Regions from separate parts of the Streptococcus sp. SR4 genome, predicted to be linked through region 1. Evidence: predicted binding sites of a transcription regulator. Region 1 holds the regulator's gene; the other holds the start of a gene.
What was found. The regulator CtsR, encoded in region 1, represses protease genes until heat stress. The targets are predictions, from matches to a motif close to TTGGTCAAAAAAGGTCAAANA.

Region 1 (16,473 bases):
TCTTTTAATGGCTGAAGAGAATTGTCATCAACTTTGAGAGAATGGAGTCAGTCTCCGTTCTCTTTTTGTTTAGGGGGCTGCATGTGATGCTAAAAAGCCAAAGCTGAGAGGAAACCTTTTTCTTCGTCTTATGGTATACTGATAGAAAATTATAGTTTCAAGGAGTTAATCATGGTTTTACCAAATTTTAAAGAAAATCTTGAGAAATATGCTAAATTACTGGTTGCTAATGGGATTAATGTGCAACCTGGTCACACAGTGGCTTTGAGCATTGATGTAGAACAAGCAGAGCTAGCACACCTCTTAGTTAAAGAAGCCTATGCTCTAGGAGCAGCTGAGGTAATCGTTCAATGGTCAGATGATATTATTAATCGCGAGCGCTTCTTGCATGCTGATATGGACCGCATCGAAGAGGTTCCTGCCTATAAAAAAGCTGAGATGGAATATTTGTTGGCCAAGAAGGCAAGTCGCTTAGGTGTTCGTTCATCAGATCCAGGTGCCCTTAATGGTGTAGCTCCTGAACGTTTATCTGCTCATGCTAAAGCTACTGGAGTGGCTTTTAAACCTATGCAGGTGGCAACTCAGTCTAATAAGGTTAGTTGGACTGTAGCTGCTGCAGCTGGTAAGGAATGGGCTAAGAAGGTCTTTCCCGATGCTGCGAGTGATGAGGAAGCTGTAGATTTACTTTGGGACCAAATTTTCAAGACTTGTCGTGTCTATGAAGAGGACCCTGTACGTGCTTGGAAGGAACATGCTGATCGCTTGGATGCTAAAGCACGCCTACTCAATGAAGCACAATTCTCAGCCTTACACTACCAAGCACCTGGAACAGATTTGACTCTAGGATTGCCTAAAAACCATGTTTGGGAGTCTGCAGGTGCCATTAATGCGCAAGGTGAAGGTTTCCTTCCTAATATGCCAACAGAAGAGGTCTTTACGGCACCAGATTTTCGTCGTGCAGATGGTTATGTCTCAAGCACAAAGCCTCTAAGCTACAATGGTAATATTATTGAGGGAATCAAGGTAACCTTCAAAGATGGTGAAATTGTAGATATCACAGCGGACCAAGGTGATGAAGTGATGAAGAATCTCGTCTTCAACAATAATGGGGCGCGTGCTCTAGGTGAATGTGCTTTGGTACCAGATCCAAGTCCTATTTCACAGTCAGGCATCACTTTCTTTAACACTCTTTTTGATGAGAATGCATCCAACCACCTAGCTATTGGAGCAGCCTATGCTACCAGTGTTGAGGGAGGGGCAGACATGACAGAAGAGGAGCTTAAGGAAGCTGGTCTTAATCGTTCTGATGTACACGTAGACTTTATGATTGGTTCAAATCAAATGGATATTGATGGTATCCGCCAAGATGGTAGTCGTGTACCGATCTTCCGAAATGGGGATTGGGTAATCTAAGTATGAGGGAGAATTTATCATGATTGGAAGTATGATAGTTGGTTTTCTAATTGGCCTTATTGCCTCTGCTATATCAAATAGGGGTGAACATATGGGCTGTATTGGTAAGACCTTTGTTGGATGGCTAGGTGCTTTTGTTGGTCAGCTTCTTTTTGGAAATTGGGGACCGATGCTAGCAGATACTGCTATCGTTCCTTCAGTACTAGGTGCTGTTATCTTATTAGCCCTTTTTTGGAATCGTAATAGTTAGAAATGAAAGAGTTCTGAGGTATTGGTTAGATATCTAAGGACTCTTTTTTCTTATTTTTTCATTTTCATATACCACTTTTAGAAAAACTGTGGTAGAGTAATAAAAACAGCATCTATTTGGAAAGGACTAGAAATGAGTGACTTAGATAAAAACATGGCTGTAAAAAGTATGGTAGTTATGCGTAAGGCTTTTCGTACCATCGATGCCAAGGTTTCTGAGACCTTTAAAGAATTTAATTTGACACCAACTCAATTTGGAGTCATGGACGTGCTTAATGCTAAAGGACGTATGAAAATTGGCGAATTAATTGACTGCATGCTTGCCACCTCCGGGAATATGACTGTCGTCATTAAAAATATGGAGAAAAAAGGTTGGTTGACGCGAGAAGCCTGCCAAACAGATAAGCGTGCTTTCGAGGTTGATTTGACGGATGAGGGCCGTCGTATTATTCAAGCAGCAATCCCGCCACATCAACGAGCTATTGAGGAGACTTTTTCCGTTCTGACACCTGAAGAGCAGGCACAGTTGGTAGAGCTCCTGAAAAAATTTAAGAATGTCTGAGCATATTTCTTTATATTTCTAATGGAATTATATATATTACTATGTAGTAGTAAAAATTAATTATTAGAAATACAAAGGAAACGTATCATGAAAAACATTTTATTTATCGTTGGATCTCTTCGCAAGGGATCATTTAACCACCAATTAGCAGAAGAAGCTGAGAAAATGTTAGCTGGTAAAGCTAATGTTTCTTATCTTGACTATAGTCAAGTACCTGTTTTTAATCAGGATTTAGAAAGTCCAGTTCTTCCAGTTTTGGCAGAAGTTCGAGAACAGGTCTTGGCAGCAGACGCAATTTGGATTTTCTCACCGGTTTATAATTTCTCAATTCCTGGGCCAGTGAAAAATTTGCTTGACTGGTTGAGCCGTGCCCTTGACCTATCAGATCCTTCAGGGCCATCAGCTCTTCAAGATAAGATTGTAACCGTGTCATCAGTTGCTAATGGTGGTCACAATCAACTTTTTGATGCCTACAAAGACTTGTTACCATTTATCCGTACCCAAGTGGTTGGTGATTTTACAGCGACACGTGTAAATGATACAGCCTGGGCAGATGGGAAATTCCTAGCAACTGAAGAAGTTCTTGAAAGCCTTCAGAATCAAGCGGAAGCTTTGATTGAAGCGATTAAATAAGAATAATGAATACCCGAGGTTTCTAGCTTCGGGTATTTTTATATGCAATAATGAAAAAAAGACACCCTAAGGTGTCTTCGTATTATGAAGGCGGTAGACGGATTTGAACCGACGATCAAGCTTTTGCAGAGCCGTGCCTTACCACTTGGCTATACCGCCATAACAGATACCATTCTATCGAAAAAAAAAAGATTCGTCAAGTCTCTTTCATCAAATTGACTGGTTGATTATTCAAACTGCCTATTTACAAGAAACATAAAGAGGTTGAAAGACATTCAACCTCTTCATATTAATTATAACTGTTGAAGATAGATTACTAACACGCAAGTGTTGATTATTGTCTAATCAAGTAATCAAATGCTCCGATAGCAGCTGTAGCACCAGACCCCATGGAGATAATGATTTGCTTGTAGGCACTATCTGTACAGTCACCTGCAGCAAAAATACCAGGGATATTTGTTGAACCAAATTTATCAACGATAATTTCTTGGCGCTCATTGAGTTCAATACCACTATCTTTGAGCCAAGCAGTACTTGGTACAAGACCAATTTGAACAAAGACACCTTCAAGATCAAGATGTTTTTCTTCGTTTGTATCACGCTCAACGTAATTCAAACCAGTTACATGATCTTGACCAACAATTTCTTTGGTTGCAACGTTCTTAAGAATGGTTAGATTATCAGTTTTAGCAGCTCGTTCTTGTAAGACTTGATCTGCCTTTAATTCAGGTAAGAACTCTAAGACCGTAACATGTTTAGTAATGCCAGCTAAATCTAAAGCCGCTTCCAAACCTGAGTTACCACCACCGATAACTGCAACATTCTTCCCTTCAAATAGTGGACCATCACAGTGTGGGCAGTAAGTAACACCTTTATTGCGGAATTCTTCCTCGCCAGGAACGTTGATATTACGCCATTTGGCTCCGAGAGCCAGGATGGCAGTTTTGGATTTTAAAACGGCACCGTTAGCCAGTGTCACTTCAATAAGTTCTTTCTTTTCGATGCCAGTAGCTAATTGACTTTTGATGATATCAACATCATAAGATTTCGTATGCTCTTCAACTTGGGCCATTAACTTAGGACCTTCTGTATATAGCGTACCAATCATGTTCTCAATGCCGACTGTCTCGATAACTTGTCCACCAAAGGTTTCTGCTAAAAGACCAGTTTTTAAACCTTTACGGGCAGCATAGATGGCCGCACTGTTTCCAGCAGGGCCACCACCAATAACCAAAACATCATAGACACCTTTATCAGCGAAAGCATCAGCATCAAGTGGTCCGTCCAATTTTTCTACAAGCTGTTCAATGGTTGCACGACCAGATGTAAATTCTTCTTGGTCTTTGTAAACCGTAGGAACAGACATGATACCTTTAGCTTTGACCTCATCCTGATACATCCCACCTTCAATCATGGTGTGAGTGATATTTGGGTTCAAAACAGCCATTATATTAAAGGCTTGAACAACGTCTGGACAATTGTGACATGTTAATGAAACATAAGTCTCTAAATCGATGGTTTTATCAATCTTCTTGATACGTTCGATAGTGTCCTTATCAACTTTAGGTGGACGACCAGAAACTTGCAAGAGAGCTAAAATGAAAGATGTGAATTCGTGGCCCATTGGTAAGCCTGAGAAAATAACACGACTTTTTTGCCCTTTTTGTGTAATACCAAAACTAGGTTGACGTTTTAAATGTGTTGATTCAAGACTAATACGGTCAGACATAGCGGCAATCTCGTCTAGAAATTCTTTTACTTTTCGAGAATTATCGTCATCCCCTAAATCCGTTTGTAATACAATATCAGATTCTAGTAAATTTAAATATTGTGCTAATTGCGTCTTGATTTCTTTATCTAAGACCATGGATACCCCCTGGTTGTTAAATTTTACCTACAAGATCTAAGCTAGGAGTAAGTGTTTCAGCTCCTTCTTTCCATTTGGCTGGACAAACTTCACCTGGATGTTGGCGAATATATTGAGCAGCACGGACTTTATCAATAAGAGTGCTTGCATCCCGTCCGATACCGTCAGCGTTAATTTCCATCATTTGGATAACGCCATCTGGATCAATGATGAATGTACCACGTTGTGCGAGACCATCTTGCCCAAGAACATCAAAGCCTTGTGAGATGTGGTGTGAAGGATCTCCAATCATAGGATAAGTAATAGTTCCAACAACATCTGAGTCATCATGCCAAGCTTTGTGAACAAAGTGAGTGTCAGTAGAGACAGAGTAAACCTCTACACCAAGAGATTTAAGAGCTTCATATTGTTCTTGAAGGTCACCGAGTTCAGTTGGGCAGACAAATGAAAAATCTGCAGGGTAGAAGCAGAAAACAGCCCATTTTCCCTTAATATCTTCATCTGTAACAGTAATGAATTCCCCGTTGTGGTAAGCTTGTGCTGAAAATTCAATAATTTCTTTTCCGACTAATGACAAAATAATGTCCTCCTCTATTTTTGATAGCCTAATTATAAACAAAATACTTATCAACCTCAAAGAAAACGATTGCAATTTTAATACGGGTGAATTTTTTCTAATGGTCAGACTGATTTTAGAGCTTGTCAAATGTCACTTTTTTTGATAAACTACTATAGTTGCGTAAAGTGACAAATACTCATTCTAAGCCGATTGTGGTCTTGTTGCCGCAGGGTGGGACTGCAAGTCTAAAGCTTAGAAGAGGAAAAAACAATTTTTAAGGAGAAATACTCATGGCAGTAATTTCAATGAAACAACTTCTTGAGGCTGGTGTTCACTTCGGTCACCAAACTCGTCGCTGGAATCCTAAGATGGCTAAGTACATCTTCACAGAACGTAACGGGATCCACGTTATCGACTTGCAACAAACTGTAAAAATGGCTGATACAGCTTACGAATTCGTTCGTGAAGCAGCAGCTAACGATGCAGTAATCTTGTTCGTTGGTACTAAAAAACAAGCAGCTGAAGCAGTAGCTGAAGAAGCAACTCGTGCTGGTCAATACTACATCAACCACCGTTGGTTGGGTGGTACTCTTACAAACTGGGATACTATCCAAAAACGTATCGCTCGTTTGAAAGAAATCAAACAAATGGAAGCTGATGGAACTTTCGAAGTTCTTCCTAAGAAAGAAGTTGCACTTCTTAACAAACAACGTGCACGTCTTGAAAAATTCTTGGGTGGTATCGAAGATATGCCTCGCATTCCAGATGTAATCTACATCGTTGACCCACACAAAGAACAAATCGCTGTTAAAGAAGCTAAAAAACTTGGTATCCCAGTTGTAGCGATGGTTGATACAAACGCTGATCCAGATGAGATTGATGTAATCATCCCAGCTAACGATGACGCTATCCGTGCCGTTAAATTGATCACTTCAAAAATGGCTGATGCTATCATCGAAGGTAACCAAGGTGAAGATGCTTCTGCAGATTTCCAAGAAGCAGCTGCAGCTGATTCAATCGAAGAAATCGTTGAAGTTGTCGAAGGTGACAACAACTAATCTTTAAGATTGGTTTGGGCTCAATGCCCACTAAAGATACGACAAACACCTAAGGGGCGGGGCTCAGCCCTGCCCCTTAGTTTGATAAAATAAATTTGGAGAAAAACAAAATGGCAGAAATTACAGCTAAACTTGTTAAAGAATTGCGTGAAAAATCTGGTGCTGGTGTCATGGACGCTAAAAAAGCATTGGTTGAAGTTGAAGGTGATATCGAAAAAGCAATTGAATTGCTTCGCGAAAAAGGTATGGCTAAAGCAGCTAAGAAAGCTGACCGTGTTGCAGCTGAAGGTTTGACTGGTGTTTACGTTAACGGTAACGTTGCAGCAGTTGTTGAAGTTAACGCTGAAACTGACTTCGTTGCGAAGAACGCTCAATTCGTTGAGTTGGTAAACGAAACAGCTAAAGTAATTGCTGAAGGTAAACCAGCTAACAACGAAGAAGCACTTGCATTGACTATGCCTTCAGGTGAAACTCTTGAAGCTGCATACGTAACTGCTACAGCTACTATCGGTGAAAAGATTTCATTCCGTCGTTTTGCAGTTGTTGAGAAAACTGATGCACAACACTTCGGAGCTTACCAACACAACGGTGGACGTATCGGTGTTGTTTCAGTTATCGAAGGTGGAGATGATGCTCTTGCAAAACAAATCTCAATGCACATCGCAGCGATGAAACCAACTGTTCTTTCATACACTGAATTGGACGAACAATTTGTTAAAGATGAATTGGCACAACTTAACCACGCTATCGATCAAGATAACGAAAGCCGTGCTATGGTTAACAAACCAGCTCTTCCACACCTTAAATATGGTTCTAAAGCTCAATTGACTGATGCTGTTCTTGCTCAAGCTGAAGAAGATATCAAAGCTGAGTTGGCTGCTGAAGGTAAACCAGAAAAAATCTGGGATAAAATCATCCCAGGTAAAATGGACCGCTTCTTGCTTGACAACACTAAAGTTGACCAAGCATACACACTTCTTGCTCAAGTTTACATCATGGACGACAGCAAAACAGTTGAAGCTTACCTTGAATCAGTAAACGCTTCAGTAGTAGAATTCGTTCGCTTTGAAGTTGGTGAAGGTATCGAAAAAGCATCTAACGACTTTGAATCAGAAGTTGCAGCTACAATGGCAGCAGCTCTTAACAACTAATTCTAGTTGCTAGATAAAAAGAAAAGAAGTTACGTGAATGAATCGTAACTTCTTTTTTGTTGCTATTAAAAAAACGTCTGAGCATGCCCCAGACGTTGAAAAAAGTAATTAATGAGCGAAGGTATTTACACCAAGTAGAAGAGAGAGTGTTCCCATGATGATACCTGCAAGGATAACCCCAAGCATAACAGCAATAACACTACGTTTAAAGTCCCAATCTAGGATAGATGCTGCTAGGGTACCAGTCCAAGCTCCTGTTCCTGGAAGCGGAATTCCCACAAAAAGTAGAAGGGCCCAGAAGACACCCTTATCTCCAGCAGCTTTTTCAAGTTTTTGGCCACCACTGTGACCTTTTTTAAGACACCAGGTAAAGAAGCCACCAATTAGAGGTTTATCTGCCCCCCATTCGAGGACACGGCGGGCGAAGAAGAAGATAATTGGAACTGGAATCATGTTCCCAATGACACAAAGAATTAGGGCTTGCCACCAAGGGATACCTGAGGCGATAGCAACAGGAACGGCTCCACGGAGCTCAACCAAAGGAATCATAGAGATTAAGAGTGCAATGATGTATTTCATGAGTAACCTTTCATAGGGGAATAAAATAAGAGATAAGACTCAAAATGACATGAGCTTTATCGAGAGTGATAAGACTAATACTACTGCGAAAGTGCTAAAAAGTACTTGTTGGATTAGGTGGGTCTCAGCCTATCAAAGTAGATAGAAAATTTGAATCAAACACCTTAAGTTACCTAATATTTCAGTCTTATTTATTGTATCTTATATGGTCTCTAATGACAACTTTAAAAAGCTTTTTGAGGGTATAGTTTCCCATGAGCTGACATTTTTGGTATAATAATAGTCAGTTATAGTCAAATTAGACTGGAGGAATTAAGATGGCAAGAAATACATCAGATAGTATAGAAGAATATATTAAAGAATTGCTGGGCCAGTCTGGAATTGCTGAGATTCAACGCTCGAACTTAGCAGATACTTTTCAAGTTGTACCGAGTCAGATTAACTATGTTATTAAGACTCGTTTTACAGAAAGTCGTGGTTATATTGTTGAGAGTAAACGTGGAGGTGGCGGTTATATTCGTATCGTCAAGGTCAGATTCTCCGACAAGCACCACATGATTAATGATTTGCTTCAGAACTTGGCGGATCAGCTCAGCGAGCAGGTATTTACAGACTTGATTCAGTTGCTTTTTGATGAAAAAATCATCACTGAACGTGAGGGAAATTTGATTTTAGCAACTGCTAGTGATGATGTTTTAGGCGAAGATGCGGCTGCTATTCGTTCGCGTATTCTACGCTCGCTATTACTTAGATTGGATAGAAAAGGAAATTAGATGACGACATATTCAAGAAAAATGCAGGCCATTTTCCATCGTGCTCAGCTTGAGGCAGAGCGTTTTGGAAGTCCTTTCTTGGAGACTTGGCATGTGCTTCTGGCTATGGTTGAGGTTCCAGGATCTGTAGCCTACCTAACATTTACTGATTTTGAGGACCGTATTCGTGCGGAAGAGATTGAGACCGCTGCTGTACTAGCGATGGAGAAAAGTCCAAAAGACTTGTCTGAATCAGATATTATCGATTTACGTGCACAGTCACATGCTTTAGGGGCTATGTTGCAAGAGGCAGAGGGAATTGCTAGTGTAACTGGTGCTGTAGAGGTAGGGTCTGAACATGTATTGATGGCCTTTCTCCTTCATAAGGATTTGATGGTTTGTCGTCTCCTTGAAGTTGCTGGTTTTCAATATAAGGATGACAGCGATAAGCCTCGCATTATCGATTTACGACGTTCTTTGGAGCGTTACGCAGGTCTTAGTAAGCAAGATTTGAAGGCCATTCACGACCTTCGTAAGCCTAAAAAGTCAAAGGCATCAGGTAATTTTGCTAATATGATGCAGCCTCCTCAATCTTCTACTGGGGAACTGTCAGATTACACAAAAGACTTAACGGCAGTAGCCGAGTCAGGTGCTCTTGATCCTGTTATTGGACGTGAGAAAGAAATTTCACGCATGATTCAGGTTTTGAGTCGTAAAACGAAGAATAACCCAGTTCTTGTGGGTGAAGCAGGTGTTGGTAAGACGGCACTTGCGCTTGGCTTAGCACAGCGTATTGCTTCAGGCGAAGTACCTTTTGAGTTGGCTGATATGCGTATCTTAGAGCTTGATATGATGAGTGTGGTTGCAGGAACACGTTTCCGTGGCGATTTCGAAGAACGTATGAATCAGATCATTGATGAGATTGAAGCTGATGGAAAAATCATTCTCTTTATTGACGAATTGCATACGATTATCGGTTCTGGTTCAGGTATTGATAGTACCTTAGATGCGGCGAATATTTTGAAACCCGCTCTAGCACGTGGAACCCTTCATATGGTTGGAGCAACTACTCAAGCTGAGTACCAGAAGCATATTGAGAAAGATGCAGCTCTTTCTCGCCGTTTTGCTAAGATTACAATCGAGGAGCCAAGTGTAGCTGAGGCGATTGATATTCTAAAAGGCCTACGGTCGTCTTATGAAGACTATCATCGTGTAACGATTACTGATGAGGCGGTTGAGACAGCAGTCAAGGCAGCCCACCGTTATTTGACGAGTAAAAACTTACCTGACTCTGCCATTGACCTTTTAGATGAAGCGAGTGCAACTGTTCAAGGTCGTATCAAAAAAGAAGCCAAACTTGAAATAACGCCTTTGGACGAAGCGCTTCTATCTGGTGATATGAAGGCTGCTGTTAAACAATATAAGGCTAGCCAAAAAGCAAAATTACCAAAACCTGCCTTGGTAGATGCAGATCAGATTATGCAAACCCTTAGTCGTCTATCAGGTATTCCTGTTGAGAAGATGACTCAGGCAGATAGCAAGCGTTACTTGAATCTGGAAGCAGAGCTTCACAAACGTGTTATTGGTCAAGACGAAGCAGTTTCAGCGATTAGTCGTGCTATTCGTCGTAACCAGTCAGGTATTCGTACTGGCAAACGTCCGATTGGTTCCTTCATGTTCCTTGGACCTACTGGTGTTGGTAAGACAGAATTGGCCAAGGCTTTGGCGGAGGTTCTCTTTGATGATGAGTCAGCTTTGCTTCGCTTTGACATGTCAGAATACATGGAAAAATTTGCGGCTAGCCGCCTTAACGGTGCTCCTCCAGGTTATGTTGGATATGATGAGGGTGGTGAGTTAACAGAAAAAGTTCGTAACAAGCCTTACTCAGTTCTTCTTTTTGACGAGGTAGAAAAGGCTCACCCAGACATTTTCAACATTCTCTTACAGGTTTTGGATGATGGTGTCTTGACGGATAGTCGAGGTCGTAAAGTCGACTTCTCAAATACCATTATCATAATGACTTCGAACTTGGGGGCGACTGCTCTTCGCGATGATAAGACTGTTGGTTTTGGTGCTCGAGACATTTCTCATAATCATCAAGCTATGCAGTCACGTATCATGGAAGAGCTTAAGAAGGCCTACCGTCCAGAGTTTATCAACCGTATTGATGAGAAGGTTGTCTTCCATAGCTTAGAGGAAGAACAGCTTCGTGAGATTGTCAAAATTATGGTAAAACCGTTGGTTTCAGCTTTGGCTGAAAAAGGGATTGACTTGAAATTCCAACCAGCTGCCCTCAAGCATTTGGCTAAAGATGGCTATGATGTTGAGATGGGTGCTCGTCCATTACGTCGCACGATTCAAACTCAGGTTGAGGATAAGTTATCTGAGCTCTTACTAGGCGGCCAAGTAGTGAGTGGACAAACCCTTAAGATTGGTTGTTCGAAAGATAAATTAACCTTTACAGTAGTGTAAAGATTAAACAAAAAGACAGATTACAGGTGTAGTTTGTCTTTTTGTTTGTGTCAACAGGAGTCAAGGTAGAGTCAATCTTTCTGTAAAGTTGGGTAAAAGAAAAAGCCGAGCAAGGCTCGACTATAAGGTTTAGAGTTTTTCGTTGACAAAGGTGACAAAGTGATTCCACCAGACCTTGAGGAAGAAGCTTTTCTTAACTTCTTTACCAGCAACCAGTTCCATGCTAGGCATACCTTGGTTAGGTAGGTAACCTTCTCCGACAAGTGACTTATCTTCAAAGGTAGCAGTTCCAACCTTGTCTCCTGGTTTGACAGGAGCTTGGACTTGATTTGTAGTAACTTTAATATGTTTACTATTGTTAGCATCTATTTTTTGGATGATATTAAAGTCAGACTTAGCGACGGCAGTGACTTGCTTAGATTTACCATCAATAACATGGGCTTGACTTTTACCGATAGCTTGTCCTTTTTTGGCAATGGTCTTGCTTTCCCAATGATAGACTACGTAGTTAAGTAGGTCATTGGTTGCAGTGAAACGGGCGTAGTCATCAGTATCGGTATTATCAGCATTCATAATGACTGTGATAATGCTCATGCCACTTTCATTTGAGTGGGCCACGAAGGAAGCACCGGCCAAATCGGTGGTACCTGTTTTTAGACCATCAACTCCCTTGCGGTAACTAGGTTGTCCCTTAAGCATGTAGTTGAAGGTTTTAAGTTTGTTGACACCATCAAAATCAGCCTCGGTTTTTTTAGTGATATCGAGAATTTCAGGATATTCTTTCACCACGTGTTGCGCAATGATAGCAACGTCCTTAGCACTCATGGTGTTTTCTTCGTCAGATTTAGAGCCTGGATAGATATTGTCACCTAAGTAGGAATTATTAAGACCAGAGGCATTGACAATCTTGGCATCAGTGATACCCCAATCTTTAAGTTGGGCTTTCATCATATCGACAAACTTGCTTTCGGTTCCACCGATTTCCTCAGCTAGAGCAATGGATGCACTATTGGCACTGGAAATAAGGGTTGCGTCAAGGAGCTGTTTAACAGTGTACTTACGGGCATCTAGTGGAATATTGGATACTCCGGCACTGACAGTTAGTTCAAAGGGATAGTCAGAAATCTCAACTTTGCTATTCCATTTGAGGTCTCCCTGATCTACCGCTTTATACACCATGTAGGCCGTTAGGAGCTTGGTAATAGAGCCAATCCCTGTAGAGGTAGTGGCATCTTTTTCGTATAAAATTTTGCCAGTAGTCGCTTCGACAGCGATGGCATGTTTGGCTGCGGCATCATATCCTTTTTTCTTATCTGCTGCAAAAGCAGGGGCTACGCTTCCCAGACAGAGTAAGAAGGTCATCATAAGCGTAATCAGTTTTTTCATGGTTTGTTCCTTCATGTGTTTTGGATATTTATTATACCACATTTTGAGAGGAACTTAAGGTGTTGAGAAGGGGCTTTTACTTACAAGACCAATTTTGAAGGCAAGATAAAACTACCTTTTGATAGCTAAAAGGTAGTTTTGTGTTTACTTGTTTCCTGTAAAGAAATTAACGATATGATTCCACCAAACTTTTAAGAAGAAACTTTTCTTGATAGATTGGTTGGCTGTTACAGAAACTTGAGGTGGCTCAGAGATGTAACCTGTCCCTACGAGATCCTTATCATCAAAAGTTGCAGTTCCGATAGTATCCCCTTTTTTGATAGGTGCCGTTATGGTTTTTGCTTTGATTTTAACAGCATCATTTTTACTATTTATTTTTTGAACGACCGTAAGGTCTGACTCGAGTTTAGCAGAGATGGTTTGGCTATCTCCGTCAGCCACCTTGATATCATTTTTCTTGACGATTTGTCCTTTGGTGTTGAGGGTTTTGATTTCCCAGTTTTGTGTCACATAATCTAGCAACTCATTTGTGGCTGTGAATCTGGCAGCTTCATCTTCTCCGCCATTATCCGCATTCATAACAACGGTAATCAAGCTCATGCCATTTTCATTGGAGTGGGCTACGAAGGAAGCCCCTGCAAGTTCAGTTGTTCCAGTCTTGAGTCCATCAACGCCTTCACGGTAGTTGTCTTGACCTTCTAACATGTAGTTGTGCGTCGTTAATTTGTTGTCACCTTCGAAATCAGTTTCGGTTTGCTTGGTGATTTCAAGTACCTGAGGATAGTCTTTGATGAGGTGGTCTGCAATAATGGCAACATCTAGAGCACTCATAGTATTTTCGTCATCTGCTTTAGAGCCAGGATAGCGGTTATCGCCTAGGTATTTATTATTTAGTCCTGAAGCGTTGTATAATTTAGCATCTGTAATGCCCCACTCTTTAAGTTGGGCTGTCATAGTGTCAACAAATGCACTCTCTGATCCTGAGATTTTTTCAGCTAGAGCAATAGCAGTACTGTTAGCGCTGGAAATGAGGGTGGCATCTAGGAGCTGTTTAACAGTGTATTTTCGGGAATCTAGTGGGACATTTGAAACTTCTGAATCAACGGTTAAGTTGAAAGGATAGTCTGAGATATCGACGTCAGTGTCCCAGGTAATTTTTCCTTGGTCAACTGCTTTATAGACCATGTAGGCTGTTAGGATTTTAGTCATTGAAGCCACACCGTCAGGAGTAGTGGCGTCCTTTTCATAGAGGACTTTCCCTGTAGTTGCTTCGACAGCAATCGCATGTTTAGCGGAAACATTGAAGTCATCTGTCTGTTCTTGTGCTAGAGCAGGTGTTACTAGGCCTAGTAAGATTAAGGCAATCATAATGATGTGTTGTAATTTTTTCATAGTCATTCCTTTGTCTCTCATAAGTGTTTATTATATCACAAAACGACTTAAATATCTGAGAGAAAGGGAGACTTGGGTGCTAACTTATGCCGGAGCTCTGCCATTTTTGACTATATTATGGTAAAATGAAAGTTATATCAAATGAATGACATAAAGTTGACCGGTTCGTTTTTGTAAGGGCTGGTCATGGATAAAAAGAGGGATCAAACATGGCTAAACAAACTTTTGAGATGACCTTTGCAGGACGCCCGCTTGTCGTTGAAGTTGGGCAGGTAGCCAAGCAGGCTAATGGTGCTGTCGTCGTGCGTTATGGAGATACAACGGTATTATCAACAGCTGTTATGTCTAAAAAGATGGCAACGGCAGATTTCTTTCCTTTACAGGTTAATTATGAGGAAAAAATGTATGCAGCTGGCAAGTTCCCGGGGGGCTTTAACAAGCGTGAGGGTCGCCCTTCAACAGATGCCACGTTGACTGCTCGCCTCATTGATCGTCCTATTCGTCCTATGTTTGCGGAGGGCTTTCGTAACGAAGTTCAGGTCATTAACACGGTTCTCTCTTATGATGAGAATGCTAGTGCTCCGATGGCGGCTATGTTTGGGAGTTCTTTAGCTCTTTCTATCTCTGATATTCCTTTCAATGGTCCAATTGCTGGGGTTCAAGTAGCCTATGCTGCAGAAGATTTCATCATCAATCCAAGTGCAGCGGATAAGGAAGTTTCACTTTTAGATTTGACAGTGGCAGGTACCAAGGAAGCTATCAATATGGTAGAGTCAGGTGCCCAGGAATTGTCTGAGGATATTATGTTGCAAGCACTCTTGAAGGGGCATGAGGCCATTCAAGAGTTGGTTGATTTCCAAAATTATATCGTTGCAGCTGTTGGTAAGGAAAAGGCTGAGGTTGAACTTCTACAAGTTGATGCTGATTTGAAAGTCGAAATCGAAACAGCTTATTATGATCAGTTAGCGAAGGCTGTTCAGGTGGAAGAAAAACTGGCGCGTGAAGCAGCAACTCAGGCTGTAAAAGAAGAAGTCCTCGCTTCTTATCAAGAACGCTTTGCAGAAGATGAAGATAAGGAAACCATTCTGCGTGATGTGGCAGAAATTCTTGAGCAGATGGAACATGCTGAGGTGCGCCGTCTCATTACCGAGGATAAGGTTCGTCCAGATGGCCGTCGTGTGGATGAAATCCGTCCTTTGGACGCAGAGATTGACTTTCTTCCTAAGGTTCATGGTTCAGGTCTCTTTACACGTGGTCAAACTCAAGCCTTGTCAGTTTTGACTTTGGCACCTATGAGTGATACACAGCTTGTTGATGGTTTGGATCCAGAGTATAAGAAACGTTTCCTTCACCACTATAATTTCCCTCAGTATTCAGTGGGTGAGACAGGGCGTTACGGTGCACCAGGTCGACGTGAGATTGGTCACGGAGCCTTGGGTGAACGTGCCCTTGCTCAGGTTCTCCCAAGTGTTGAAGAGTTCCCTTATGCTATCCGTTTGGTAGCAGAAGTCTTGGAGTCAAATGGTTCTTCCTCACAAGCTTCTATTTGTGCAGGAACCTTGGCTCTTATGGCTGGTGGTGTACCGATTAAGGCACCTGTTGCAGGTATTGCCATGGGACTTATCTCAGATGGTACTAACTACACTGTCCTAACTGATATTCAAGGTTTGGAAGATCATTTTGGAGATATGGACTTTAAGGTGGCTGGGACACGTCAAGGAATTACAGCTCTTCAGATGGATATTAAGATTTCGGGTATTACACCGGCCATTCTCGAAGAGGCTTTGGCTCAGGCAAAGGTAGCTCGTTTTGAAATTCTTGATGTTATTGAGTCAGCAATCGCTGAGCCACGTCCAGAATTGGCACCAACAGCACCTAAGATTGATAGCATTCAGATTCCTGTTGACAAGATCAAGGTTGTCATCGGTAAAGGTGGCGAAACTATTGATAAGATTATCGCTGAAACTGGTGTCACTATTGATATCGATGAAGAAGGTCTTGTTCAGATTTTCTCTAGCGATCAGGATGCTATTAACCGTGCTAAAACTATCATCTCCGATCTTGTACGTGAAGCTAAGGTTGGAGAGGTTTACACTGTACCCGTTGTCCGTATTGAAAAGTTCGGTGCCTTCGTCCACCTTTTCAATAAGACAGATGCTCTCATCCACATCTCAGAACTAGCTTGGGAACGTACTGAGCATGTCGAAGATGTGGTTAAAGTTGGGGGTACGGTAACTGTTAAAATTATCAAAATCGATGAAAAAGGACGTATCGATGCCTCAATCAAGGCCTTGCTTCCTAAGCCTGAAAAACTTGATGATGGGGAAAATGGAGGAGAGCATCGTCACCGCCGTCGTTCTCATCATAAACCACGCCACCATAATGAAAGTGGTGAAGCAC
Region 2 (16,473 bases), on a different contig from region 1:
AGCCTAATCGTGTGGAATATCTACCTAATGTGGAGCGAGGAGTGGATACGTCAGGAATTCTAGTTTTGGACTATGGTCACTTTAAGGCTGTTGCCATTGGAGCTAAAGACTGTAGTGCCGAGATTCGTTCAACTATTCAAGGAGATAAGGGAGCTATTACCATTTTTGGTGCAACCAACACTCTCCCTGAGATTGGCGTCACCCTCAATGGTCAGAAAGAGAGAGTCGTCAATCTCAATAGTCTACAACATCGTATGCATGATGAATTTGTGGCTTTTGAAAAGATGGTGGCGACCAAGGATTTTGACAGTGTTGCCAAGCAGTTGGAACATAGTCGTCAGGTTATGGAAGTTCTGGATCAAGCTTCGAAAGCTTTGTAACATACAAAAAAACAAGCAGTGGTATTAGCCATTGCTTGTTTTGTCTTATACAGTTGTTGGGAATGAGATCTCAATCAATTTGTCAGTGTGTACTGTTCTGAGTTTGTCCATCAAAACGATATCCTTGTCGATTTTTCGTTTGAGGAAGAATTCACGGATAACTTCTAATTCATTGTCTTTAACAGCACGGTGTTTATTTGAAATCAAGAGTTCATAATGCTTAGGTGCTTGTGTAAAGACAACATCAGTATTCCCAGCAGAGTAGGTCTCTACGAGAAAGGCATCCGTGTTGTCAAGTTGGTTTTGAACAAGTTCTTGGTGTGTACGGGTCGTATTAATGAGTTTCATAGTTTCCTCCTAGGATTTGCCAGTTGTTGTGTTAGTTTCTTTCCATTGTTCGATTCCCCATTTATGACTGCCACGTTTAAGTTTAGCAATGGCTTCGTCAATTGGAAACCAGGCCAGGTTATTGAAATCTTCGAGAGGTTTGCCAATTTTTGAAAAATCTACAACTTCATAAATATAGGCTGGATTGTAATAGTAAGTGTCACGGTGGCTTGAATAGAAGTATTCATCAGCCTGGCCATAGTACTGGCCTAAAGTGGCTGTAAACCCAAGTTCTTCAATTAACTCGCGTTCTAATGCGCTATAGTGATCCTCGCCTGCTTCGATCTCTCCACCTGGGAGAAACCAAGCTCCGTTAGGAGCCTGGACTAAAATAATCTTTGTCTTTTCTTGGTTAGGAATCACAGCATAAACACCGTAACGTGTTTGATAATGAGCTCCCTCAACCTTGTCACCAAATGTTGGATTCATGAGTTGCTCCTTACGTTTATTTGCCTATATTATACTAAAATTTTGCTCATTTTCCTATTGATTTAGGCAGAATTAGGGATAAATTTGAAAATAGGAAATGAAAAGATAAAGAACCCAAGACGTAATGACTTGGGTTCTTTGTTTAATCAGTTTCTTTTGCTGTTTCAGCTTTCTGAGTAGCTTTTTCGGCTTTTTTAGCAGACTTAATGGTGATGTGGCCTTTTGAAGTCATGACTGCCTTGAGATCTTTTTCATTTGGATTTTCAAGGTAGAAGTCAGTAATAGCGTCTTCAATATGATCTTGGATGGTACGACGTAGTGGTCGAGCACCCATCTTAGGATCGTAACCAAGGTCAACCAATTTTTCCTTAACTTTCTCAGTTACACTGAGGTAGATACCGTTATTAGCCAAGCGTTGGTTGACATTATCAAGCATGAGGTCCACGATAGTGAGGAGATTTTCCTTGCTAAGGGCAGAGAATTCGATAATACCGTCAAAACGGTTCATGAATTCAGGGCTGAAGAAATCTCCAAGCTGGTTAAGAACAGAATTGGTACGATTTTCACGGGCAGCTCCAAAGCCGACGCTAGCTTCAACTTTACCTGTACCAGCATTTGAAGTCATGATGATGATGGTATCCTTGAAACTTACAGTTCGCCCTTGACCATCAGTCAAGCGACCGTCGTCAAGAACTTGGAGGAACATGTGAAGAACGTCTGGGTGAGCTTTTTCAACCTCATCTAGAAGAATGAGTGAATAAGGATTACGGCGGACTTTTTCAGTTAACTGACCAGCTTCGTCGTAACCGACATATCCTGGAGGGGCACCGACTAATTTGGCAACGGCGTGTTTTTCCATGTATTCTGACATGTCGAAACGAATCATACTGTCAGCTGAACCAAAGAGTTCAATCGCCAATTGTTTAGAGAGTTCAGTTTTACCGACTCCTGTAGGACCTACGAAGAGGAAGCTACCAATTGGGCGATTTGGTGCACCCAATCCAACACGATTACGGCGGATGGCTTTGGCAATCTTATCAACTGCGGCATCTTGTCCAATAACATGTGATTTAAGATCATCAGCAAGACTAAGAAGTTGTGATTGTTCTTTTTCTTTCAAATCACCGACAGGAATATTGGTTTTTTGTTCCACAATGGCTTCGATATGTTTTTCTGTGATGACAGGCATATCTTGGTCTTTGATGGTTTGTTTTTGCATTTCCTTGTATTTGGCAATTTGATCACGGAAATAGGCAGCTTTTTCAAAGTCTTCGTCACGAGTAGCTTGAGCCTTGAGGTTTTCAGCCTCAATCAAACGTTTGTCGATATCTTTAGGATCAACAAAATTGAGGGTCAAATTCATCTTCGAACCAGCTTCATCGAGGAGGTCGATGGCCTTGTCTGGCAAGAAGCGGTCTTGAATGTAGCGGTTGGACAATTCTGCAGCTGCAGTAATCGCTTCGTCTGTATATTTGACGTGGTGGTAGTCCTGATATTTAGGTTGAATACCACGCAAAATAGTGATGGTTTCCTCAACCGTTGGTTCGTCAACCTTAACTGGTTGCATACGACGCTCTAGGGCGGCATCTTTTTCGATGATGCGGTATTCGTTGAGTGTTGTTGCTCCGACCAGTTGAAGTTCTCCACGAGCAAGAGCAGGTTTTAGGATGTTTCCAGCATCCATATTGCCATCACCAGCATTACCAGCTCCTACGATTTCATGGATTTCATCAATAAATAGGATAACATCCTGACGTTGACGAATTTCTTCCATGAGTTTTTGCATGCGTTCTTCAAATTGGCCACGAATACCAGTCCCTTGAACCAGGCTGACCACATCAAGACGGATGACTTGTTTGCCTTGGAGTTTTTGTGGCACGCTACCGTCAACGATTTTTTGAGCTAGGCCTTCAACAACAGCAGTCTTACCGACACCGGGTTCACCGATGAGGACGGGGTTGTTCTTGGTACGGCGGTTAAGAATTTCGATGACACGAATGATTTCCTCGTCACGACCAATAACAGGATCAATGTCTCCACGACGAGCGATGTCAGTGATGTTAATGCCGAACTCTTCAAGAAGACCTTGTGGCTGTTGAGGAGCTTGTTGGCGTGGTCCTCCTGGACGGCCTGGCCCTTGTGTATTGCCACCGTTTCCTCGGTTACCACCTTCTTGTGTTGGAGGTGTATTGGGAAGATCGCCGTTAGAAGAACGGAAGTTATTTAGGTCGCTGAAGAAATCATCGAAGAAGTTTGAACCTCCTGTTTGATTGAATTGATTGAGGGGGTTCTCTGGGTCAGATTTCATGATTTTATAACAATTTTGACAGAGGTCAACTTGTTGCTGATTACCGTTTACATTGGTATACAAATGAATACTAGCTTCATTAAGGTTACAGTTTTGACAGAGCATATCAGTACCTCTTTTCTATCTGAATTGGGAAAGACCTTTATTGAAAACAATCTTGGTCAAAAAAGGTCAAATCTATGACTCCATTATAGCATGCGGAAGGTAGATTGCAAGTAAAAAGCATCTAGGTTTGGCACTCTATTAATAAGAGTGCTAACATTGAATTTTAATTCAAAAACGCTTGTTTAAAATGTATAAATATTATATAATGTTTTTATATTATTCAGAACGAAAGAGAGATACCTATGACACAAGCTAAATCATTTTTGAAAGAAATCGACTTTACCAAGCAGGAACTTGAGGAGTTAATCGATTTATCTATAAAATTTAAACAGCTAAAGAAGGAAAGAATTCCGCATAAATATTTAGATGGCTTAAATATTGCCCTGATTTTTGAAAAAACATCTACAAGAACTCGCTCAGCTTTTACAGTGGCTGGTCAGGACCTAGGTATGAATGTGACCTACCTTGGTGCTGGAGACATTCAGTTAGGTAAAAAAGAATCTGTAGTTGATACAGCCAAGGTGCTTGGTTCTATGTTTGATGGAATCGAATACCGTGGTTTTAAGCAAGAAGATGTCGAAGAGTTGGCTAAGTACTCAGGTGTTCCGGTCTGGAATGGTTTGACGGATACCTGGCATCCAACGCAAATGATTGCGGATTTCATGACTTTGAAGGAGCGTTTTGGTAGTTTGGAAGGTTTGACCATCGCCTATATTGGAGATGGTAGAAATAATACGGCCAACTCACTTTTGGTCACTTCGGCTATTTTAGGCGTTAATGTCAAGATTATTGCCCCAGAGGTGCTGCAACCCGAAGATGAGATTGTAGCCCTAGCTCAGAAACATAATAATGGTGCCGATTTAACCATTACAGATGATATTTCAGAGGTCAAGGGAGTGGATATGCTTTATACGGATGTCTGGGTATCTATGGGTGAAGAAGTAGACTTTAAATCTCGTATTGATTTACTCCTGCCTTATCAAATTAATGCAGACCTACTTGCCAAGACGGAAAATCCAGATGTCATCGTTATGCACTGTCTCCCAGCTTTTCATGATCTCAATACCCAAATTGGGCAAGAAATCTATGACAAATATGGTTTGGCAGAGTTAGAAATCACCGATCAAGTCTTCCAAAAATACAGTGATATCATCTTCCAAGAAGCTGAGAATCGTATGCATTCTATCAAGGCCATTATGTACAATTCCTTGAAAAATATTTAAAATTCCCCCATTTTTCCCATAAGTGTGATAAAATAAGTAAGAAATACACAATTAATAGGAGAAATAACATGGAATCACATTTGGTGAGAATCATTAACCGTCTTGAAATGATGGCGGCTGATGGTGGTAATTTGAAACGTAATTTTGAACGTGAAGGAGTGGTTGTTGCCGAAGTATCATTTAGCAACGATCCTGAAAATGGTCCAGTTTTCACATTGCGTGACGTTGAAGCACGTGAATCTTATTCATTTGATAGTATCGACTTGATTGCAATGGAAATCTACGATTTGCTTTACTAATAAATTATTTTGGAACTTTACAAGGTTCCAAAAATCAGAATGCCTGAAACTATCGAGTTTCAGGCATTTTTATCAGGATGAAAGCATGGGGTGATGCTTGTATGGCTTGTCAAAACAGTCAGTGTTTCAACTCATTGGCAAAGCTTTTGGCGTGGTGTCGTCTTGGAAATACATGAGGTGTATTGCTTAAGAGTTTTGCTAGCTAGGTCTATAACTTAGTTTTTATACTGAAATATCGCATTTATAAGAAAATACTTTATTATTATACAGTCTTCTGATATAATATTGAAGAATATTAGTAAGGAGTATCTAGATGAATTTTTCATTTCTACCACAGTTTTGGTCTTACTTTAACTATGGTGTCTTAGTAACAATTATGATTTCGGTCTGCGTGGTCTTCTTCGGAACCATCCTTGGGGTTTTGGTATCCTTGGCCAAGCGTTCTGGAATCAAACCTTTGGAGTGGTTGGTGAGCCTTTATGTTTGGGTTTTCCGTGGGACTCCTATGGTTGTGCAGATTATGATTGCTTTTAACCTCATCCACATGAATCTTCCAACTGTGCAGTTTGGCATTTTGAACCTTGATTTATCACGTATCGTTCCAGGTATTATCGTCCTTTCTTTGAACAGTGGTGCTTATATTTCTGAGAGTGTGCGTGCAGGTATCGAGTCTATTCCTAAAGGTCAGGTTGAAGCTGCCTACTCACTTGGTATCCGTCCATGGAATACCATGCGTTATGTGGTCTTGCCTCAAGCCATTAAAAATATCTTGCCTGCCTTGGGTAACGAGTTTGTTACTATTATCAAGGATAGTTCGCTCTTGCAAACCATCGGGGTTATGGAATTGTGGAATGGTGCACAAACTGTTGCAACAACAACCTACTTGACCTTGACACCGCTCTTGTTCGCAGCCTTCTATTATTTGATTGTGACAACAGCTATGACGGCACTCTTGAAACAAATGGAAAAACGACTTGGGGAGGGACGTAAATAATGGCAGAAACAATTATTGAGATTAAAAATCTTCACAAGTATTTTGGTAAGAACGAAGTTCTCAAAGGGATTGATCTAGATATTAAAAAGGGTGAAGTAGTGGTTATCATTGGTCCTTCAGGATCAGGAAAGTCAACCTTCCTACGCTCAATGAACTTGCTTGAGAAACCTACAAAAGGTGTTATCTCCTTTGAAGGTGTGGATATTACAGATAAAAATAACGACATTTTCAAAATGCGTGAGAAGATGGGAATGGTTTTCCAACAGTTTAACCTCTTCCCTAATATGACAGTTAAAGAAAATATCACCTTGTCACCAATTAAGACTAAGGGTGTTTCTAAAGCTGATGCAGAAGCAAAGGCTATGGAACTTTTAGAAAAGGTTGGCTTGAAAGATAAGGCAGATGCCTACCCAACAAGTCTATCAGGTGGTCAGCAACAACGTATTGCTATCGCACGTGGTTTGGCTATGGATCCAGATGTTCTCTTGTTTGACGAACCAACATCAGCCCTTGACCCAGAAATGGTTGGTGAAGTTCTTGCAGTTATGCAGGACCTTGCTAAATCAGGGATGACAATGGCAATCGTTACCCATGAAATGGGCTTTGCCAGTGAGGTGGCTGACCGTGTTATCTTTATGGATGGCGGTGTCATTGTCGAAGAAGGCACACCACAAGAGATCTTCGATAATACTAAGGAAGATCGTACCAAGGATTTCTTGAGTAAAGTTTTGTAAGATATTCATTAAGTATGTATACATTGTTTGTGAAGGCTGGAACTTTTCCGGCCTTTTCTTTTTGTGTTCTGCTTTTCTAGAATCATTCTTGTTTAGGATAATATTGCGGAAAAGATGGATAAATATGCTATAATGATGCCATATCAAAAATAATAAAGTAGGTCAAGAAATATGCTCATATATGATGCGGCCTTAAAAACGCCTTACCGGATTCTTGGCATTAACCTCCCTAAGGATAGTCTTTTACACTTATCTAACCTAGGGTTGGCTGCCGGTGAAACGATTGAGGTGGTAACTAAGACCAAGAACAGTGCTATTATTATCGTTAAAGGGAGTCGCTTAGCCTTTGATGCGTCGATTCTGGATAAGATTGATTTGGCACCTGCGGAGGAAGATCAGGAAAAGATACCTCTTTCTGAATTACCAGTTGGACGTTCGGCTATTGTTACTGATATTTTTTCAGCAAATGAAACCAAACGACGTCTTATGGATATGGGAATTACAAAGCGTACTCGAGTGTTGTTGCGTAAGGTAGCCCCTTTGGGAGATCCTCTAGAAATTAGCTTGAGAGGGTATGAATTAACCTTACGCAAGTCGGAAGCGCAAATGATTAGTGTGGTCATGCTGGATGAGGGAGTGGAAAAATGACAGAAATTGCGTTAATAGGTAATCCTAATAGTGGTAAAACCAGTTTATTCAACCTGATAACAGGGAACAATCAGCGTGTTGGTAACTGGCCGGGTGTTACTGTAGAACGAAAAAGTGGTCTGGTCAAAAAGAATAAGGATTTAGAAATCCAGGATTTACCAGGGATTTACTCAATGTCACCCTATAGCCCTGAAGAAAAGGTGGCGCGTGACTATTTGTTGAGCCAAAGGGCAGACAGCATTTTAAATGTAGTCGATGCAACAAATTTGGAGCGTAACCTTTATCTGACAACGCAGTTGATTGAGACAGGTATTCCAGTCACTTTAGCGCTTAACATGAGTGATGTTTTAGAGGCTCAGGGAAAGCAGATTAATGTTGATAAATTATCTTATCATCTAGGTGTACCAGTAGTAGCCACTAGCGCTCTCAAGCAAACTGGTGTTGATCAGGTAGTGAAGAAGGCGGCTCATACGACAACCTCTACAGTTGCCGACATTGCTTTTCCAATTTATGACGATAAGTTAGAAGCTGCCATCTCACAAATTTTAGAAGTCTTGGGAAATTCGGTGCCACAAAGGTCTGCGCGTTTTTATGCCATTAAACTCTTTGAACACGATGCTTTAGTTGAGGATGAGCTAGACTTGTCCCCATTCCAACGAAAAGAAATCAAAGATATCATTCGTATCACTGAGGAAATTTTCACAGAAGATGCGGAGTCAATTGTCATTAATGAGCGTTATGCCCTTATTGAACGTGTTTGTCAGATGGCTCAAAGTCATACGGAAGATTTTGCCCTGACCTTGTCAGATAAGATTGATAGGATTGTTACCAACCGTATTTTGGCTTTACCAATTTTCGCAGCAGTTATGTATTTGGTTTATTTCTTATCTATCCAAACTGTTGGAACCATGTGGACAGACTGGGCTAACGATGTGCTTTTTGGTAAGTATGTGCCAGATTTGGTAACTTCTGGTCTTGACTTTCTTCAAGTTCAAGACTGGCTTAAGTCTTTGATTATTGATGGTATCGTCGCTGGGATTGGGACGGTACTAGGATTCCTTCCTCAAATTTTTGTGCTCTTTATCTGTTTGGGTGTGCTTGAGGACATTGGATATATGAGTCGTATTGCCTTTGTTATGGACCGTATTTTCCGACGTTTTGGGCTTTCTGGAAAATCCTTTATTCCCATGTTGATTTCGACAGGCTGCGGGGTTCCAGCGGTTATGTCTAGTCGAACGATTGAAAATGAAAGGGACCGTCGCATTACCATTATGACGGCAACCTTCATGCCTTGTTCGGCCAAGTTGGAAATAATTGCCTTGATTGCTGGAGCTTTCTTCCCTAGTAACTCATTAGTAGCACCAAGTACTTATTTTATTGGGATGGCTGCCATTATCTTATCAGGTATTGCCCTCAAAAAGACGAGTTTTTTGGGTGGCCTAACCAGTCCGTTTATAATGGAATTGCCTGCTTACCATTGGCCTAAAGCCATGTCAGTTTTGCGCTATGCCTTTGGTAAGGCTATGAGTTTTGTCAAACGTGCGGGAACCATCATTTTCAGTTTGACAGTTCTTATCTGGTTTATGTCTAACTACAACTTTACGCTACATACGGTAGATACGGAAGCCAGCATTTTGGCGACTCTCGGTAGGAGTTTGTCTTGGATTTTTGATCCGCTTGGATTTGGAAATTGGAAGGCAACAGTTGCGGCTCTTACAGGCTTAGCTGCCAAGGAGACTGTTGTTGCCACCTTTGGTATTCTCTATCATAATAGCAGTGAAGCTGGTTTAGCTGAGGCTCTGCGAGGAGATTATTCTTCCCTAGCAGCTTATTCCTTCTTAGTCTTTAATTTACTTTGTGCCCCATGTTTTGCGGCTATTGGAGCTATTAAGCGTGAAATGGCCAATCTTAAATGGACGGTTGGTGCTATCGGTTTTCAAACAGGCCTAGCTTATTGTGTGAGTTTAATTCTTTATCAGTTTGGCCAAGTTATCCTATACGGCAAGTCAATGACAATTTGGACTTTTGTTGCCTTCTTGCTGTTAGTGACCATGATTTATTTTGTGGTTCGTAAACCATGTCAGATTAAGGATCAAATCATTAGCTTGGATAATCTTCAAGAAGCCCATATTTAGGTTTAGGAGGAATTGTTATGTCAACATTTATCATTGCCTTCATTATTTTTGCTTTGGCTGGTCTTGGCATCCGTCACTATATCAAAGGAAAAGGTTCTTGTGGCGATTGTGAGTGTTCTTGTCCGGTTAAGGAAGAAATGCATAAGGCTAATCGCTAATAATATATAGAAAAATGGTCTCTTAAATGAATAAGGGACCATTTTCTTACGATTGTAAGAAATGTATAAAGGTATGTAGGTTGGAAGTGTGATACTATAAGATAGATAAATAATCTAATTTTTTAACAAAAAAGGGAGATGTATAAGGAATGGTTTTGAACAGAGAGATTGTCCTAATTCATGGGACCTGGTGTGATGGCAATGTTTGGGGAGAATTTGCGACAGGTCTACGTCAAATGGGATACAAGGTGCATACACCTAGCTTTCGTTACCATGACCTACCTTATCAAGAGTGCCTAGCTAAAGTTGGGACTGTTACTTTGCAGGACTATCGAGATGATTTAGTGGCTTTGATTGAAAGTCTAGACCAACCACCACTTATTTTAGGGCACTCTTTAGGCTGTCTGGTGGCTCAAATGGTTGCTGAAAAGACAGAAGTTGCTGGTATGATTCTCATGGGACCTGCTCCGACAGCAGATATTTATGCCTTTTATCCAACCATGTTAGCTTGTTTTGGCAAACACTTTTTACGCTGGGGTTTTTGGAAAAAAGCCATGCCCCCTTATAAAAAGGAGTTTTTCAAGTATTGCATGAATGAACAAGAGGAAGCTTTGAAAGAGGAAGTTTTTGCTAATCTGGTTCCTGAATCAGGAAAAGTTTATACTCAGATGGCTCTTCATTGGTTTGATAAGACAAAGGCAGCTTATGTGGACTTTAGTAACATTTTATGTCCTGTTCTCGTCATTTCAGGAACCAAGGATAAGATGACTCATCCTAATATTGCTAGAAGAACAGCTAAGAACTACCGTGATTCTGTTCTCGTTTCCTTAACAGGTGCAGATCACATGTATGAAAGTGGCAAATACCAGCAGAAGACCTTGAAGGCTATTAAGGGTTGGAGTCAGCAAAATGGTTTTGTGGATTAGTCACGAAACATAATCAAAAGAAGTTGGAAGGCAATTCCAGCTTTTTTAGCTTTCATTTGAGACGTCTTTTTGAAATTTTAGAAAATTTAGTCACAAAGAGTCCTCACTATGGTATAATTGAAAAAAAGTATGTATTGGAGAACACCCATGGCGATAATAATGGATGGTAAGGCCCTAGCTGCTAAAATGCAGGATCAATTGCATGATAAGGTAGCACGTCTAAAAGAAAAGGAATGGATTGTGCCAGGACTCGTGGTAATCATGGTCGGTGATAACCCTGCCAGTCAGGTTTATGTGCGTAATAAGGAACGTGCTGCTAAAAAGGCTGGCTTCCATAGTCAGACGGTCAATCTTTCTGAGAGTATTAGTGAGGAAGAGTTGATTGAAGTTATTGAGCGCTATAATCAGGATCCGCTTTTCCATGGTATCTTGGTTCAATTGCCACTGCCTAATCATATTAATGAAATGCGTATTCTTTTGGCTATTGATCCTAAAAAAGATGTTGATGGTTTTCATCCTATGAATACTGGTAATCTCTGGAATGGTCGCCGTCAAATGGTGCCTTGTACACCGGCTGGGATTATGGAAATCCTTCGTGAGTACAATGTTGAATTGGAAGGTAAGACAGCAGTTATTATCGGACGTAGTAATATTGTTGGTAAACCTATGGCTCAGCTTCTTCTAGAAAAGAATGCTACAGTTACCTTGACCCACTCACGAACACCGCATTTGGCTAAGGTTTGTAGCAAGGCAGATGTCTTGATTGTAGCTATTGGACGTGCAAAATTTGTAACGGAAGAATATGTCAAAGAGGGTGCTGTTGTCATTGATGTAGGAATCAACCGTGATGAAGAAGGCAAACTTTGTGGTGACGTTGATTTTGATCAAGTGAAAGATAAGGTTGGCATGATCACGCCTGTTCCAGGTGGTGTAGGCCCTATGACTATTACTATGTTGATGGAACAGACCTATCAAGCTGCTCTTCGTAGTGCGAAAGGATAGTTTATGAAAGTTGATGACGATTTAGCTAGGCAAGTGATAACACCTCGCTTGAGAGAGTCTCACAAGGGTTCTTACGGTCGAGTGCTTTTAGTTGGTGGGCTTTATCCTTATGGTGGTGCCATCATTATGGCTGCCATAGCTTGTGTCAATAGTGGGGCAGGCTTGGTCACAGTGGCTACGGATCGTGAAAATATCACAGCCCTTCATGCTCATCTCCCTGAAGCCATGGCTTTTGACCTTAGAGAGACTGAAAGATTTCTTGAGAATCTTAGGGCAGCTGATGTGGTATTAATCGGTTCTGGCCTAGGTGAAGATGGTGCAGCTAGTCAGGCTATGGGCTTGGTTCTGGCAAATATTAGGGCAGATCAAAATTTGGTTGTTGATGGTTCAGCTCTCAATCTTTTGGCTAAGAAAAATAAGAAGAACCTACCAGATTGTCATCTTACTCTCACCCCACATCAAAAAGAATGGGAACGCTTATCTGGTTTAAGGATTCCAGAGCAGACAGTTTCCAACACTCAAAAAGCCTTGGGAGAGTTCCGAGCTGGGACAATCCTGGTTGCCAAGAGTCATAAGACGGCTGTCTATCAGGGTGAAAAAGTAGCTCATTTAGAAGTTGGTGGGCCTTATCAAGCCACAGGAGGAATGGGAGATACCTTAGCTGGTATGATTACTGGTTTTCTGGCCCAGTTCGCTTCAATTGATCGCTATAAGGCTGTTACAGTAGCTACCTGGCTTCACTCAGCTATCGCTGATGATCTGGCTAAAAATGCCTATGTGGTTTTGCCGACTCTTATCAGTAAAGCCATTCCTAGCTGGATAAAAAAGTTGTCATTATAATCTAAAAAACGTGTCTTGTATTGAGGCAAGTTTTTTTAGATTTCGACATTTTTTTAAGTTTGCTAAAGCTTATTTGTGATAAAATAAAAGAGAATTTTTATGAGAACATAGAGGAAAAAAAGTGACATCATTTTCGAAAAAACTCAGTCAAAAATGGGAAAAACGGCGCCAAAAACAAAAAGAAAAACGAGCGAATAAGCCTAGAAAGCCAGTAAACATTTCACGTCGTGTTTACTTGCTTTTTGGTGTAGTCTTTGTCCTTTTTTTGTTGCTTTTTGCACGTTTGACCTATATGCAGGTTTATAACAAATCGTTTTATACTAAGAAATTAGAGGATAACTCCAAGTATACGGTTAGAATTGCAAGCGAGCGTGGGCAAATCTTTGATGCTAAAGGGGTTGCTCTTACAACCAACCAGAGTAAGGACGTTATTACCTTTACACGTAGCAATTTGGTGTCATCAGATACTATGAAGAAGGTCGCTGAAAAGTTAGCGACCATGGTAACACTAACGGAGACGAAGGTAACAGCACGCCAGAAACGCGATTTCTATCTAGCGGATTCTGCCACCTACAAACGTGTGGTTAATGACCTTCCAAAGGACAAGAAAACAGATAAGTTTGGTAATAAATTAGCTGAAGCTACTATTTACAACAATGCTGTTGATGCCGTTCCTGATGAAGCAGTGGATTACACTGAGGATGAGCTTAAGATTGTCTACATTTACTCACAGATGAATGCTGTTTCTAATTTCTCAACAGTCACATTGAAAACAGGAGACTTGACGCCTGAACAAATTGCGATTGTAGCAGCTAAACAGAAGGAACTTAATGGTATTACGGTTGCTAAGGATTGGGAGCGTCATACGGTTGATTCAGCCTTGTCTCCTCTCATCGGGAAAGTCTCAAGTTCAGAAGCAGGTTTGCCACAAGAAGATGCCAAGGAATACCTCAAGAAAGGGTATGCCCTTAATGACCGTGTAGGAACGTCTTATCTAGAAAAAGAATACGAGGAGAAACTACAAGGAAAACATACTGTTCGTGAGATTACAGTAGACAAGGAAGGCGAAGTTGCTAGTGATAAAATTACTCAAAAGGGCAGCAAGGGGAACAATCTGCAGTTGACCATCGACCTTGATTTCCAAAAAGGAGTTGAAGACATCCTAGGTCAACAGCTTTCTTCAGAGATTTCAGAGAATAAAGCAACCTATTCTGAAGGAATGTATGCAGTGGTTATGAATGCTGACACTGGTGCTGTACTTGCTATGGCAGGGCAAAAACACGAGCAAGGAGCACAAGATTTTAAGGCCAATGCCTTAGGCACAATCACTGATGTCTTCATTCCGGGATCTGTTGTTAAGGGGGCAACCTTAACTGCTGGTTGGCGTTCAGGTGCTATCTATGGGAACCAGGTCTTGACTGACCAACCAATTAACATTGCCGGTTCAGCCCCTATCACATCTTGGTTTACAGACCAAGGTAGCCGTGCTATTACCGCGACACAGGCTCTAGAATACTCATCAAATACCTATATGGTGCAGATTGCAATTAAACTACTTGGCCAACAGTATGTTCCAGGTATGGCCTTGTCGACTGACAATATGGATAAGGCCATGACGACGCTTCGTGATACCTATGCTGATTTTGGTATGGGCGTGTCTACAGGACTTGATTTACCTGGAGAATCAGAAGGTTACATTTCTAAGAATTACAATGTAGCCAACGTTTTGACAGAGGCCTTTGGTCAGTACGACTCTTATACAACCATTCAGCTAGCTCAGTATGTTGCTTCAATTGCCAATGGTGGTAAACGTGTAGCACCTCATATCGTTGGAGGTATCTACGATGCAGGATCTAATGGTAGTCTAGGAACACTAGCTTCAACGGTAGATACACGTGTGTTAAATACCTTACCTCTTGATTCTGAGCAGATGGGGATTATCCAACAAGGCTTTAATGATGTCGTTAATTCAGGATCTAGCCTTGCGACTGGTAAAGCTATGGCAAGTTCTATCATTCCAATCAGTGGTAAAACAGGGACAGCCGAAACCTATGCGACGGATGCTTCTGGTAACTCTGTAACAACGGTTAATCTTAATGCCGTTGCCTATGCGACCGCTAAAGAAGGTACGAAGTTGGCAGTTGGGATTATGTACCCACACGCTCTAGATTGGAAGAGTAAGGCCCATCAAAATGCGGTCAAAGCTATTATGGAGCTTTACCAAAATACCCACTAAACATCTAAAGTCTCTTGTGCCTTGCACGAGGGATTTTTCTGTGATATAGTGTTTGAGTATTTGTTCTTGGCTAAAGGCTTATCCATGAAAGTGACAAAAGATGAGCGATGAATAAAAAATATAAAGAACAGGAGGCTTTCATGCTTTATCCTACTCCAATTGCGAAGCTGATTGATAGTTTTTCAAAACTCCCTGGAATTGGGGCTAAAACAGCGACACGCCTAGCTTTTTATACCATTAGCATGTCTGATGAAGATGTCAATGATTTCGCAAAAAACCTCTTGGCAGCAAAACGTGAATTGACTTATTGTTCGGTCTGTGGTCGTTTGACAGATGATGATCCATGTAATATTTGTACCGATGAAACCAGAGATCGTACTAAGATTTTGGTTGTTGAAGATTCCAAAGATGTTTCAGCTATGGAAAAGATTCAGGAATACCGTGGTCTCTACCATGTGCTTCAAGGACTTATCTCCCCTATGAATGGTGTTGGACCAGACGATATTAACCTGAAAAGTTTGATTACTCGCCTTATGGACAGCGAGGTTGACGAGGTTATCATCGCCACTAATGCAACAGCAGATGGTGAGGCAACCTCTATGTATATTTCACGTGTCCTTAAACCTGCAGGAATCAAGGTGACTCGTTTAGCGCGTGGTTTGGCCGTCGGTTCTGACATTGAGTATGCTGATGAAGTGACCTTGCTAAGAGCTATTGAAAATCGAACAGAACTATAAGTAAAAAGTGTTGGTCAGTCCAGCGCTTTTTGTTTGTAGTAAATAGGTTTCTCATTAAAAATTTGGTAAAATAAAGTAAGCGCTTTTATAACGAGGAATCATGATGAAGATTGAAAAGGTTTTAAACAACAATGTTGTCCAAGCTTTGGATAATAATGTGGAATACATTGTCATGGGTAAGGGACTAGGTTTTCAAAAGAAGGTCGGAGACCTTGTTGATAAGGAAAAAATTGAAAAGACTTTTGTTTTGGAAAATACAGAGGCAGTAGAGGAATGGTCTCGTGTTTACGTCAATTTACCTGATGGTGAAATGCAGGTCTTTTTGAATATCCTTACTTTTGCTGAGGCTGTCTTGCAAACCAAGTTTGATCCCTCATTTTTCATCGCCCTTGCCGATCACCTCCATTATGCTATTGAAAGAAATAGAGAGGGTGTTTCTTTGCAGAATCCTTTGGCCTGGGAGGTTCGAAAATTTTATCCTCGGGAGTATGAAATTGGGAAACAAGCCCTTCGTTTGATTGCCAAGGATTTAGAAGTCCAGTTGGCAGATGATGAAGCTGCCTCTGTCGCTTTACATTTTGTTAATGCATAAAAAGATGCGGGTCTCTATGAAAAAGACCGACAGATGACTCAAATTGTGGTTGGGATTAGTGACATTGTCCGTCTTCATTTTGGTTATGATTTGGAGGAGGATAGTTTCTCGTATAACCGTTTTATGACCCATCTCCAATACCTAGCACAGCGTATTGTGAGTGGAGTTAGTGGTGGCAAGAATGATGCTTTTCTATATGAACAAGTTAAGATAAATTATCCAGAGTCCTTTATCTGTACCCAAAAGATTGTTGCTTATATCAAGACAAGCTACGCCTTTGAACTAAGTTTAGACGAACAAGTCTTTTTAACCATTCATATTCAACGTCTTAAGGATAATT

Region 2: a site for CtsR is predicted at 3,662-3,682, ahead of HMPREF1519_RS05480 (ATP-dependent Clp protease ATP-binding subunit). Genes of this name have one in related genera too.

What each region holds. Positions count from the first base shown of each region.
Region 1 covers NZ_AZYW01000035.1:9,714-26,186, reverse strand. The annotation lists gene HMPREF1519_RS04515 (PolC-type DNA polymerase III) at 1-8, shown strand, start outside; gene HMPREF1519_RS04510 (aminopeptidase) at 172-1,413, shown strand; gene HMPREF1519_RS04505 (GlsB/YeaQ/YmgE family stress response membrane protein) at 1,433-1,663, shown strand; gene HMPREF1519_RS04500 (MarR family winged helix-turn-helix transcriptional regulator) at 1,796-2,224, shown strand; gene HMPREF1519_RS04495 (NAD(P)H-dependent oxidoreductase) at 2,312-2,857, shown strand; tRNA gene HMPREF1519_RS04490 (tRNA-Cys) at 2,946-3,016, opposite strand; gene ahpF (alkyl hydroperoxide reductase subunit F) at 3,192-4,724, opposite strand; gene ahpC (alkyl hydroperoxide reductase subunit C) at 4,741-5,301, opposite strand; gene rpsB (30S ribosomal protein S2) at 5,574-6,341, shown strand; gene tsf (translation elongation factor Ts) at 6,452-7,492, shown strand; gene HMPREF1519_RS04465 (COG2426 family protein) at 7,601-8,071, opposite strand; gene HMPREF1519_RS04460 (CtsR family transcriptional regulator) at 8,389-8,844, shown strand; gene HMPREF1519_RS04455 (ATP-dependent Clp protease ATP-binding subunit) at 8,845-11,295, shown strand; gene pbp3 (D-alanyl-D-alanine carboxypeptidase PBP3) at 11,425-12,681, opposite strand; gene pbp3 (D-alanyl-D-alanine carboxypeptidase PBP3) at 12,826-14,073, opposite strand; gene pnp (polyribonucleotide nucleotidyltransferase) at 14,283-16,473, shown strand, end outside.
Region 2 covers NZ_AZYW01000047.1:4,040-20,512, forward strand. The annotation lists gene HMPREF1519_RS05465 (Gfo/Idh/MocA family protein) at 1-380, shown strand, start outside; gene HMPREF1519_RS05470 (DUF1827 family protein) at 426-728, opposite strand; gene HMPREF1519_RS05475 (NUDIX hydrolase) at 738-1,196, opposite strand; gene HMPREF1519_RS05480 (ATP-dependent Clp protease ATP-binding subunit) at 1,339-3,609, opposite strand; gene argF (ornithine carbamoyltransferase) at 3,852-4,832, shown strand; gene HMPREF1519_RS05490 (DUF1797 family protein) at 4,901-5,131, shown strand; gene HMPREF1519_RS05495 (amino acid ABC transporter permease) at 5,445-6,125, shown strand; gene HMPREF1519_RS05500 (amino acid ABC transporter ATP-binding protein) at 6,125-6,859, shown strand; gene HMPREF1519_RS05505 (ferrous iron transport protein A) at 7,031-7,507, shown strand; gene feoB (ferrous iron transport protein B) at 7,504-9,642, shown strand; gene HMPREF1519_RS10325 (FeoB-associated Cys-rich membrane protein) at 9,660-9,800, shown strand; gene HMPREF1519_RS05520 (alpha/beta fold hydrolase) at 9,950-10,726, shown strand; gene HMPREF1519_RS05525 (bifunctional methylenetetrahydrofolate dehydrogenase/methenyltetrahydrofolate cyclohydrolase) at 10,874-11,728, shown strand; gene HMPREF1519_RS05530 (NAD(P)H-hydrate dehydratase) at 11,732-12,568, shown strand; gene pbp2b (penicillin-binding protein PBP2B) at 12,690-14,804, shown strand; gene recR (recombination mediator RecR) at 14,945-15,541, shown strand; partial or broken gene licT (BglG family transcription antiterminator LicT) at 15,645-16,473, shown strand, end outside.